Linked DNA regions of Parazoarcus communis. The protein of the gene in region 2 interacts with the protein of the main gene of each other region in a pairwise test. Links are inferred from orthologs where the notes say so. Each region holds a gene or a part of one and is shown on either strand. Other genes may lie near its edges.

Region 1 (5,329 bases), 510 kb from region 2 along the record:
CGCTACAACGCGGCCTCCGTCATCAAGGATGGCGAGATCGTCGCGACCTATCACAAGCATCTTCTGCCCAATTACGAAGTCTTTGACGAGCTGCGCTATTTCGAGGCGGGTTCGGATGCCTGTGTGTTCAGCCTGAAGGGCGTGAAGCTGGGGATCAATATCTGTGCGGACGTCTGGGCGCCGGGGCCAGCGGACGCTGCGCGTGCGGCGGGGGCCGAGGTGCTGCTGTCGCTCAATGCCTCGCCTTACCATGTCAACAAGCAGGCGCTGCGCCATGAAGTCCTGCGCGAACGGGTAAGCGAAACCGGGCTGCCGGTGCTGTATTGCAACATGGTGGGTGGGCAGGACGAACTCGTGTTCGACGGTGGCTCTTTCGCGCTTGATGGCGACGGCGCGCTCGCCTATCAGGCCAGCGCATTCGAGGAGCGGGTCGATATCCTGGCCTTGCGCGACGGACGCTGGGTGTCGGATATCCGCTGCGAGCGGCCGGGGACGGAGGCCGAGGTGTACGAAGCGCTGCGCGTGGGCGTTCGGGACTATCTCGGCAAGAACGGTTTTCCGGGCGTGATCATTGGGTTGTCGGGCGGTATCGACTCGGCGCTCACGCTCGCGATTGCGGTCGATGCGCTGGGCGCAGACCGTGTGCGTGCGGTGATGATGGCTTCGCCCTACACCGCGCAGATGAGTCTAGACGACTCGCGCGAGATGGTGCGCCGGCTTGGGGTGCGCTATGACGAGATTCCGATCGAATCGGTGATGAAGGGCTTCGAGGCGCTGCTTGCACCGCAGTTCGAAGGCTTGCCGGCCGATACGACCGAGGAGAACCTGCAGAGCCGGATTCGGGGCATGATCCTGATGGCGCTGTCGAACAAGACCGGTGCCATCGTGCTGACCACCGGTAACAAGAGCGAAATGGCAACCGGCTACGCAACCCTTTACGGCGATATGGCGGGTGGCTTCGCGGTGCTCAAGGACATTTACAAGACGCTGGTCTATCGTTTGTCGAACTGGCGTAATTCGGTGGGTGAGGTGATTCCGCAGAACATCATCGATCGTCCGCCATCGGCCGAGCTGAAGCCGGATCAGACCGACCAGGACAGCTTGCCTGAATACGAGGTGCTCGATGCCATCATCGAGGCCTACATGGAGCGCGACGAGTCGCCCCGGGAAATCATCGCGGCGGGCTATCCTGAAGCGGACGTGCGTCGCACCGTGGGCATGCTCAAACGCAACGAGTACAAACGCCGCCAATCCCCGGTCGGCATCCGCGTAACGCAGCGTGGTTTCGGCAGGGATTGGCGTTATCCGATAACATCGCGCTATCAGGACGAATATTGAGCGCGTATGCGTCATGGCCGTTGCCGTGGCGCCAACCAGGAGAATGAGATGAAGAAAATCGAAGCGATCATCAAGCCGTTCAAACTCGACGAAGTCCGTGAGGCCTTGTCCGAAGTGGGCATTACCGGCCTGACCGTGACCGAGGTGAAGGGCTTTGGTCGCCAGAAGGGCCATACCGAGCTCTATCGTGGCGCCGAGTATGTCGTCGACTTCCTGCCCAAGATCAAAGTCGAGATCGTGATCGGCAACGACCTGGTCGAACAGACCGTTGAGGCCATCATCAAGGCTGCGCAGACCGGCAAGATCGGCGACGGCAAGATCTTTGTGTCCTCGGTTGAGCAAGTGGTGCGCATCCGCACCGGTGAAACCGACGAAGCTGCCATCTGATCGGGCTTGCCCCGGCACGGGTTGCCGGGGTTGTTCAGCGACGGGCTGCGTTCGGTGCCCTCATCAGCACCAGCAGGGCTCCGCCGCCGCCATCGTGCGGCCCCGCCTGGCAGAAGGCGAGAATCTCTTCGCGCTGAGCGAGCCAGCCGCGCGAGAGTTGTTTGAGAATGGACACCCGTCCGGGTGAGCCCAGTCCCTTTCCATGTATCACCCGAATGCAGCGCCGGCCCTGTTGCAGGCTGTGCGCCAGAAAGTGGGCGAGCGCATCGCGTGCTTCGTCACGGGTCAGACCATGCAGGTCGAGTTCGCCCTGGAGCACCCAGCGCCCGCGGCGCAGATCGGTCAGCACGCGCCTGGGCAGGCCGGGTCGAAGGAAGGCGGCCTCATCGCCCATATCCAGGCGGTCTTCAAAGGTCAGCGGGGCGGAGAGCGATTCGCTCAAGGCCTCGCGCTCGTCCGCTTCGCGCTTGAGTGGTGCCGGGGCAGGGGCGTTTGTCGGTAATTCGACCCGATTGCGGTCGTCGATCTGCTGCGCGCCGCGTGCTGCGAGGCGGAACAGCTTGGAAGGATCGGACAGGTCGGCGTCAGGCGGCAGCACGACAGGTGGCATTTCGCCGGGAGCAAGACTGGCCTTGTCTGTGGTCGCGGGCTGATCCGACGTGTATACGCGGCGACTCGGCGCCTGTCCGAGGACGACCCTGCCACTGTCGGCAATCGGCGTGACGTCGGCATACGCTGCGAATAAAGGGTCGCCGGTCTTGCGCGAGGGGGCAGGTTCGGGTGCCGTCTCTGGCGTCTTGCTGCGCGGAACCGGGGCAGGGCGAGGAGTGTCGATTTCGGCGCGGTCCTGCCTGGCCAGCGGCGCTACGCCAGTCTGCGAGCGTCGAAAGAGCTCGAGATCGTCGGCGTCGACCTCCCCCAGCGCTGTTGAGTCGGGTGCCGGCGCCTTCTTTTTTGGAGTTCCCGCTGGCGCGCCAACCGACGCAGTGCGCCCCCTCAGGGCCGACAAGGCTTTGAACGGGTTGTCTGCGCTTTTTCCTGCATCCGCCTTGTTGGCATTGGTGGATGCAGGGCTTGGTTTGCGTGCCATTGGGGGGGCTTACGAGGCGGGCTCAGTGTCCCAGCGCGTCGAGGTAACGCTCGGCGTCGAGCGCAGCCATGCAGCCGGTGCCGGCCGAGGTTACGGCCTGACGGTAGATGTGATCCTGTACGTCACCCGCGGCGAAGATGCCCTTGATGCTGGTCTGGGTTGCGTTGCCGTTGCGACCGCCTTCGGTGACGATGTAGCCGCCCTCCATCTCGATCTGACCCTCGAAAATGTCGGTGTTGGGCTTGTGGCCGATGGCGATGAACACGCCTTGCAGCGCCACGTCGCGCGTCTCGCCGGTGTTCACGTTCTTCACCCGCATTCCGGTCACGCCGGAATTGTCGCCGAGCACTTCGTCAAGGGTGGAGTCGAGTACGAGTTCGATTTTGCCGGCTGCAACCTTTTCCATCATCTTGTCGATCATGATCTTCTCGGCGCGGAACTTCTCGCGGCGATGGACCACGGTGACCTTCTTGGCGATGTTGGAGAGGTAGAGCGCTTCCTCAACGGCGGTGTTGCCGCCGCCGACCACGGCCACGTCCTGATTGCGGTAGAAGAAACCGTCGCAGGTTGCGCAGGCAGACACCCCGCGACCGGCGAACTTTTCTTCCGACGGCAGGCCAAGATACTTTGCGGTGGCGCCGGTGGAGATGATCAGCGCGTCGCAGGTGTACTCGCCGGAGTCGCCGATGAGCCTGAACGGGCGCTCGGTCAGCTTCGCCGTGTGGATGTGGTCGAAAATCATCTCGGTGTTGAAGCGCTCGGCGTGCTTCTGGAAGCGCGACATCAGGTCGGGCCCCATTACGCCGTCTGCGTCCGCCGGCCAGTTGTCTACCTCGGTGGTCGTCATCAGCTGTCCGCCCTGGGCGAGGCCGGTGATCATGACCGGGTTGAGGTTGGCTCGGGCCGCGTAGACGGCCGCAGTGTAGCCTGCGGGTCCGGAGCCGAGAATGAGCAGGCGGGCATGCTTGGTGGTCATGGTGTAGCGTTCCAGCGTGTTGGCAATGGCGCGAATTATAGCTGACCGGCCGCAGCGCTCAGATCAATCGAGTCGATAGCCCCCGCCAATGGAAGACCGGTGCGTGGAAGGCAGCGGATGGAGCGGACTGGCACAGGGTGATGTGAAAGCACGTGTGGCCTCGCGGCCCATGTTGAGCAGCGCAGTCACCCATTCGTTTATACTCTCGCCCATCATATAAATTCAGACGCTCGTTGCTGCTCGAACGCCCGCCAGACGGAGACTTCATGAGTCAAGCTACCTCAGTTTCAATTACCGCACTTAACAGGGTGTTGAAAATCTCGGGTTCACCTTCGGTTTCCAGTCCCCTGGGAAAAATCGACTTTGAAAATCGCCCGCTTTCCCCGTGATCATGCCGATTCAAGCTGACTTTTCCGTCGATTGTGCTACCGCAAATCAGCAGCGCTCCTGTCGCCGCAAAGACATGGTTTTTCGACTACAACGTTTCCCATCCGCAGGGCGCCAGGGCGCCCGCGAATTACGGCGCCAGCAGATTGCCCAATCTCGTCAGGTTATAAGCCGAGAAATTGAGCAACGCATGCGCACGGATTCGATCCAGCCCACGCGCCATCGCATGGCGCAGCGTGCCGATATCCTTCGCCCAGCCAAAGGCCTCTTCGATCATCTTGCGTCGGCGCAGGCTGACCGCGTAACCGGGGGACGACTTCACCTCATTGGGCACGGCGCTGCCCTTGACCTTGGCCGCGACATGCGGGGCAATGCCCAGCGGCTCGAGCGCGGCGATGAACTCGGCGGTGTCGTACCCCCGGTCGGCCGCCAGCGTCGGCTTGTGCGCCGAATTGCCGGGCTTGATGCTGCGCCTGGCCATCACCAACGCCGCCTCACGCTCAGCGGTTCCGGTGGCGGTCGTAGTGTGGACATCGACGATCAGACCGTGACGATTCTCGGCCAACGCATGCGTGGTGTAGCTCAGGTACGCCACGCCGCCGCCCTTGCTGGCGAGCAGGGCCTGCGGGTCGGTGCGCGAGACGTGCGTCTTGTTCGAGCGCTTCTTGCCGCGAAAGTCCACCTCGGGGTTGCGTCCCTGATCCGGTCCGGGCGGCTCGTCGGAGCCGTCCCGGGCCATCATGCTCTTGTGCGAGGCCCACGCCCGCAACAGCGAGCCGTCGACACTGAAATGCTCGTCCGACACCAGCTCGGCCCATTCGGCGATCGCCACCACGCCACCGAAGAACTCGCGCATCACGCTCTCCTTGAGGAGCCGCTCGCGATTGGCGCTGAACGTCGAGTGATCCCAGACCGGCTCGTCCAGCGTCATGCCGACGAACCACCGGAACATCATGTTGAAATCGATATGCTCGACCAGCGCACGCTCCGAGCGAATCGAAAACAGACATTGCAACAGCGACGCCCGCAACAAGCGTTCCGGTGCAATCGACGGGCGGCCACCATCGGCATACAACGCATCGAATTGCGGCGACATCGTGCGCAGAACCATATCGGCCAGCGTTTTGATCCGGCGCAACGGATGATCCCGG
Region 2 (4,198 bases):
GCGCCCTGTGCAATACGCCTGTCGTGTTTCTTGCGCGGCACGGCTATGGCCACACGATTCCGCCGCACCAGGTTAACTATCGGGCGAACATCTGGGCGCTCAAGGAGGCGAAGGCCAGTGCGATCGTGTCGGTCGCTTCGGTCGGCGGCATTCGTGACGATTACGCGCCCGGCGCGCTGGTCATTCCGGATCAGGTCATCGATTACACATGGGGCCGCAAGAGCACGTATTTCGACAGCGTCGACAAGCCCGTTCGCCACATTGATTTCACGCGTCCCTATGACGAGGCCTTGCGTCAGCGCCTGCTGGCAGCCGCCGCCTCAGCCGGTGAGGCCGTATTTGATGGCGGGGTCTATGCGACCACCCAGGGGCCGCGGCTCGAGACCGCAGCCGAGATCAATCGGCTTGAGCGTGACGGCGCCGACCTGGTCGGCATGACGGGCATGCCGGAGGCAGCGCTCGCGCGTGAGCTCGACGTGCCGTATGCGGCGATCAACGTCGTGGTGAACTGTGCTGCAGGGCGTTCGTCGAGCGAGCAGGGCATTCATTTCGACGATATCGAAGTCGTTCTGCAGGCTGCGATGGTGCGGGTGCACAATCTGCTGGAGCATATCTGCAAGGACTGAGCGCGGTGTAATGCTGCGCTGCTACAATCCATCGCTGTTCAATTCGCGTTGCGGAAACCCATGAAACGAATCGAAAACGCTTTCGAGCATCTGCTGTTTTCCAGTCGCTGGCTGATGGCACCGGTCTACTTCGGGCTGGTGCTGGCCATGGTTGTATTGCTGATCAAGTTCACCAAGGAAGTGTTTGGGATCTTCGGCAGCATCATGACGGCCACGGGTGGCGATTTGATCATCGGGGTGCTGTCGCTGGTGGACATCGCACTGATCATGAATCTGCTGATCATCATCATGTTCAGCGGTTACGAGAACTTCGTCTCCAAGATGGACGACCTGCACAGCCATCGAGACCGTCCGGACTGGATGGGGCACATCGGTTTCTCCGATCTCAAGATCAAGCTCATCGGCTCGATCGTTGCCATTTCCGGAATCGAGTTGCTCAAGGCCTTCATGAACGTCCAGAATCTGAGTGACCGCGAGCTTGGATGGATGGTCGGCATCCACATCACCTTCCTGTTTTCGGGTGTGCTGTACGCGCTGATGGATCGCCTGCACGGCAGCAAGGGGCACTGAACGGTCACCCGGAATACCAACGTCCGCAGGCAATCGGGGCGGCTCGCAAGAGCCGCCCCGATTGCGTTTACACCTGCAGTCTGTCGATGAGTTCCTGTTCGATCCGCAAGACTCGGGCGTCCTGAGACAGACCCCCTCCGGTAAGAAGGAAGGTGTCTTCGACGCGTTCGCCAAGCGTTGCAATCTTTGCGGTTTCGACGCTGATCCCGTGCTTTGCCAGAATCTCCGCGACGTCGTACAGCAGGCCGGGACGATCCGATGCGGTGAGCGACAGGATGTGGTGGCGCCCGGCCTCGTCGGCGCGAAGGCTGACCTTGGGGGTGACCGGAAAGTGTCTGACCTGGCGCGACACGCGTCCGCTTGCAGGGCGCTGCGGCTCGTCGTGGTTCACCAGCAGGATGCTGAGTTCGTGCTCGATGAGGGCGACGATGTCGCGATAGCTCGCACTACGACCGCTGTCCTGCAGCATGAAGCTGTCCAGTGCATAACCGTGACGGGTCGTATGCACCTTGGCGTCAAGAATGGTGAAGCCGAGCCGGCCGAAAAAGCCGGTAAGGCGAACGAAGAGATCCTTCTGGTCGCGGGCGAAGACCATGACCTGGACACCGTCCTCTTCGTCTGAAACGCGTGCCTTTACGACGGGTTCTGCCGAGCTGGGACGGAAGTAGAGCACCCTGGTGTGCCAGGCAATTTCTTCGGGCGAATGGCGCATGAAGTACACCGCATCCAGTTGTGCCCACAGTGCATCTTCCACGCCTTGGCGCAGGCCGTGGTAGCGCAGCAGGTGGCTCGCATTCTCCTGGCGGTCGTCAAGTCCCAGGGCTTGCTGCGGCGTCGCGCCACGCAGCAGGCGCTGGGTGGCAAAGAAGAGGTCTTCCAGGAGTTTGCCCTTCCAGCCGTTCCATACCTTGGGGCTGGTGCCCCGGATGTCTGCGTGCGTCAGCAGATAGAGTGCCGTCAGTCTGCGCTCGTCGCCGACCGTGGTTGCAAAGCCGTGAATCACATCCGGGTCAGAAGTGTCTTCCTTTTGCGCGACATGAGACATGGTGAGATGGTGCTGAACCAGCCAGACGACCAGTTCGGCGTCATCCTTGTCGATGCCGTGATCACGACAGAAATCACGCGCGTCGGTCATGCCGAGCTTGGAGTGATCGCCGCCACGGCCCTTTGCGATATCGTGGAAGAGGGCTGCGATGTAGAGCAGCCAGTAGCGATCGAAACCGAGGATGAGCCGGGTCATCAGCGGGTATTCATGCGCATGCTCGCCCATGCTGAAACGGCGGACGTTGCGCAGGACCATGAGGATGTGCTGATCGACCGTGTAGGCGTGAAACAGGTCGTGCTGCATCTGGCACAGAATCTTGCGCCACGGCGGCAGGTAGCGCGACATGATGCCGTACTGGTTCATCTGCCTGAAGGCGTGAACGACGCCGCGCTTCTGGGTCACGATCTCCATGAAGAGGGCGCGATTCTTCGGATCTGCTCGAAACGCGGCGTTAACGCGCTTGCGATTGAGCCATACCGCGCGCAGCGTCCGCGCCGTCATGCCCTTCAGTTCGGAGCGCTGCTCCAGGAGCAGGAAGCATTCAAGCAGGGCTGAAGGCGTGCGCTCGAAAACATTGTCATTGCGGATGTCCAGCAGTTCGCGAACGGCCTGGAAGCGGCTGTTGATGACGATCGCGGGCGAATTGCGGTCGGGAAAGATCTCGGTGCCGTAGTTCTGCAGCAGGATGCCGTTGATCTGGGTGACCGTCTTCGCCGTAAGGTAATAGCGCTGCATCAGGATTTCGGAGGCACGCTTTGCGGCAGTGGCCTCGATGCCCATGATGTGGGCCAGTCTTTCCTGATGATCGAACAGCAGCCTGTCCTCGGCGCGGCCCGCGAGGTAGTGCAGGCGGATCCGCACGTGCTGAAGGAAGCGCTCGACGCTGCGCAGGTCGCTTGCCTCCTCGCCGGTGATCAGGCGGCGGCGGGCAAGTTCGCGCCAGTTCCGGCCCAGTCCCGCCGCGCGGGAGATCCACCCCAGCATCTGCAGGTCGCGCAAGCCGCCGGGACTCTCCTTGCAGTTGGGCTCAAGTTCGTAGGGTGTGTCGTGGTAACGAGCGTAGCGCTGCTCCTGTTCGAGTTGCTTGGCCTTGAAGAAGGCGCGAACGTCGAGCTGTTCGCGATAACGTTCGGTAAAATCCTTGAACAGGACGGCATTGCCCATGATCAGGCGTGCCTCGAGCAGCGTGGTCTGCACCGTGATGTCGCCAAGCGAAGCGTCGAGGCATTCTTCTATGGTGCGCACGCTATGCCCGATATCCAGGCCAACGTCCCACAGCGCCCCAACCAGCATCGACAGCTGAGACTGCAGGGCTTCGTCAGGCGGTTCGGGCAGGAGAATCAGCAGATCGACGTCCGAGCAGGGGAAGAGCTCGCCCCGGCCGTAACCGCCCACCGCGACCAGCGCAACGCTGGCCGGAATGCCGCTGGCTTTCCACAGCCTCCCGACCGTGCCGTCTACGAGTTTCGATCGGCCATGAAGCAGCTGCGCCGTAAGCGGATGCGCTTCATAGGCGGTTCGCAGGTTTGCGTGTCCGTCGATCAGGTGCTGGCGTTCGTCGTTGATGGCTTGCTGCAGTGGATCGCTTGAGGTCAAGATTGTCTTTCCTGCTGAGCGCCCTCAGGCGAAACGGTCTGCAACGAGTGCAGGTGGCGGGGGGCAGTTGGCCGACAGTGTGAGCACTTCGACGCCGGTCTCGGTCACCACGATGGTGTGTTCCCACTGTGCGGACAGGCTGCGATCCTTGGTGACAATGGTCCAGCCGTCAGGCAGTTCGGAAATCGCGGCCTTGCCGGCGTTGATCATTGGCTCGATGGTGAAGATCATCCCCGCTTCGAGCTCGACGCCGGTTCCCGGCTTGCCGTAGTGCAATACCTGAGGTTCTTCGTGGAACTTGAGTCCGATTCCGTGCCCGCAGAATTCGCGCACGACGGAAAAGCCACTGCCTTCCGCGTGA

Evidence for each region. The genes of interacting proteins can lie anywhere in the genome.
Region 1: the proteins of CEW87_RS17530 (region 2) and CEW87_RS15215 interact in binary tests that used the Escherichia coli proteins (3 or more experiments, as listed by UniProt). The link is inferred for Parazoarcus communis from one-to-one orthologs.

Annotation. Positions count from the first base shown.
Region 1 is NZ_CP022188.1:3,321,895-3,327,223, forward strand. What follows is about bases 140-3,055. They hold CEW87_RS15215 (P-II family nitrogen regulator), read left to right. Parts: upstream 140-1,386; coding sequence 1,387-1,725; downstream 1,726-3,055. Other genes in these bases: CEW87_RS15210 (NAD+ synthase), read left to right, coding at 140-1,338; CEW87_RS15220 (Smr/MutS family protein), read right to left, coding at 1,760-2,815; trxB (thioredoxin-disulfide reductase), read right to left, coding at 2,838-3,055. In the rest of the region: more of CEW87_RS15210, read left to right, coding at 1-139; more of trxB, read right to left, coding at 3,056-3,791; CEW87_RS15230 (IS5 family transposase), read right to left, coding at 4,309-5,329. UniProt on the Escherichia coli protein: P-II indirectly controls the transcription of the glutamine synthetase gene (glnA). P-II prevents NR-II-catalyzed conversion of NR-I to NR-I-phosphate, the transcriptional activator of GlnA. When P-II is uridylylated to P-II-UMP, these events are reversed.
Region 2 is NZ_CP022188.1:3,834,684-3,838,881, reverse strand. The notes cover bases 1,051-4,198. They hold CEW87_RS17530 ([protein-PII] uridylyltransferase), read right to left. Parts: upstream 3,838-4,198; coding sequence 1,264-3,837; downstream 1,051-1,263. Other genes in these bases: map (type I methionyl aminopeptidase), read right to left, coding at 3,862-4,198; CEW87_RS17535 (TIGR00645 family protein), read left to right, coding at 1,051-1,196. In the rest of the region: CEW87_RS17540 (S-methyl-5'-thioinosine phosphorylase), read left to right, coding at 1-626; more of CEW87_RS17535, read left to right, coding at 687-1,050.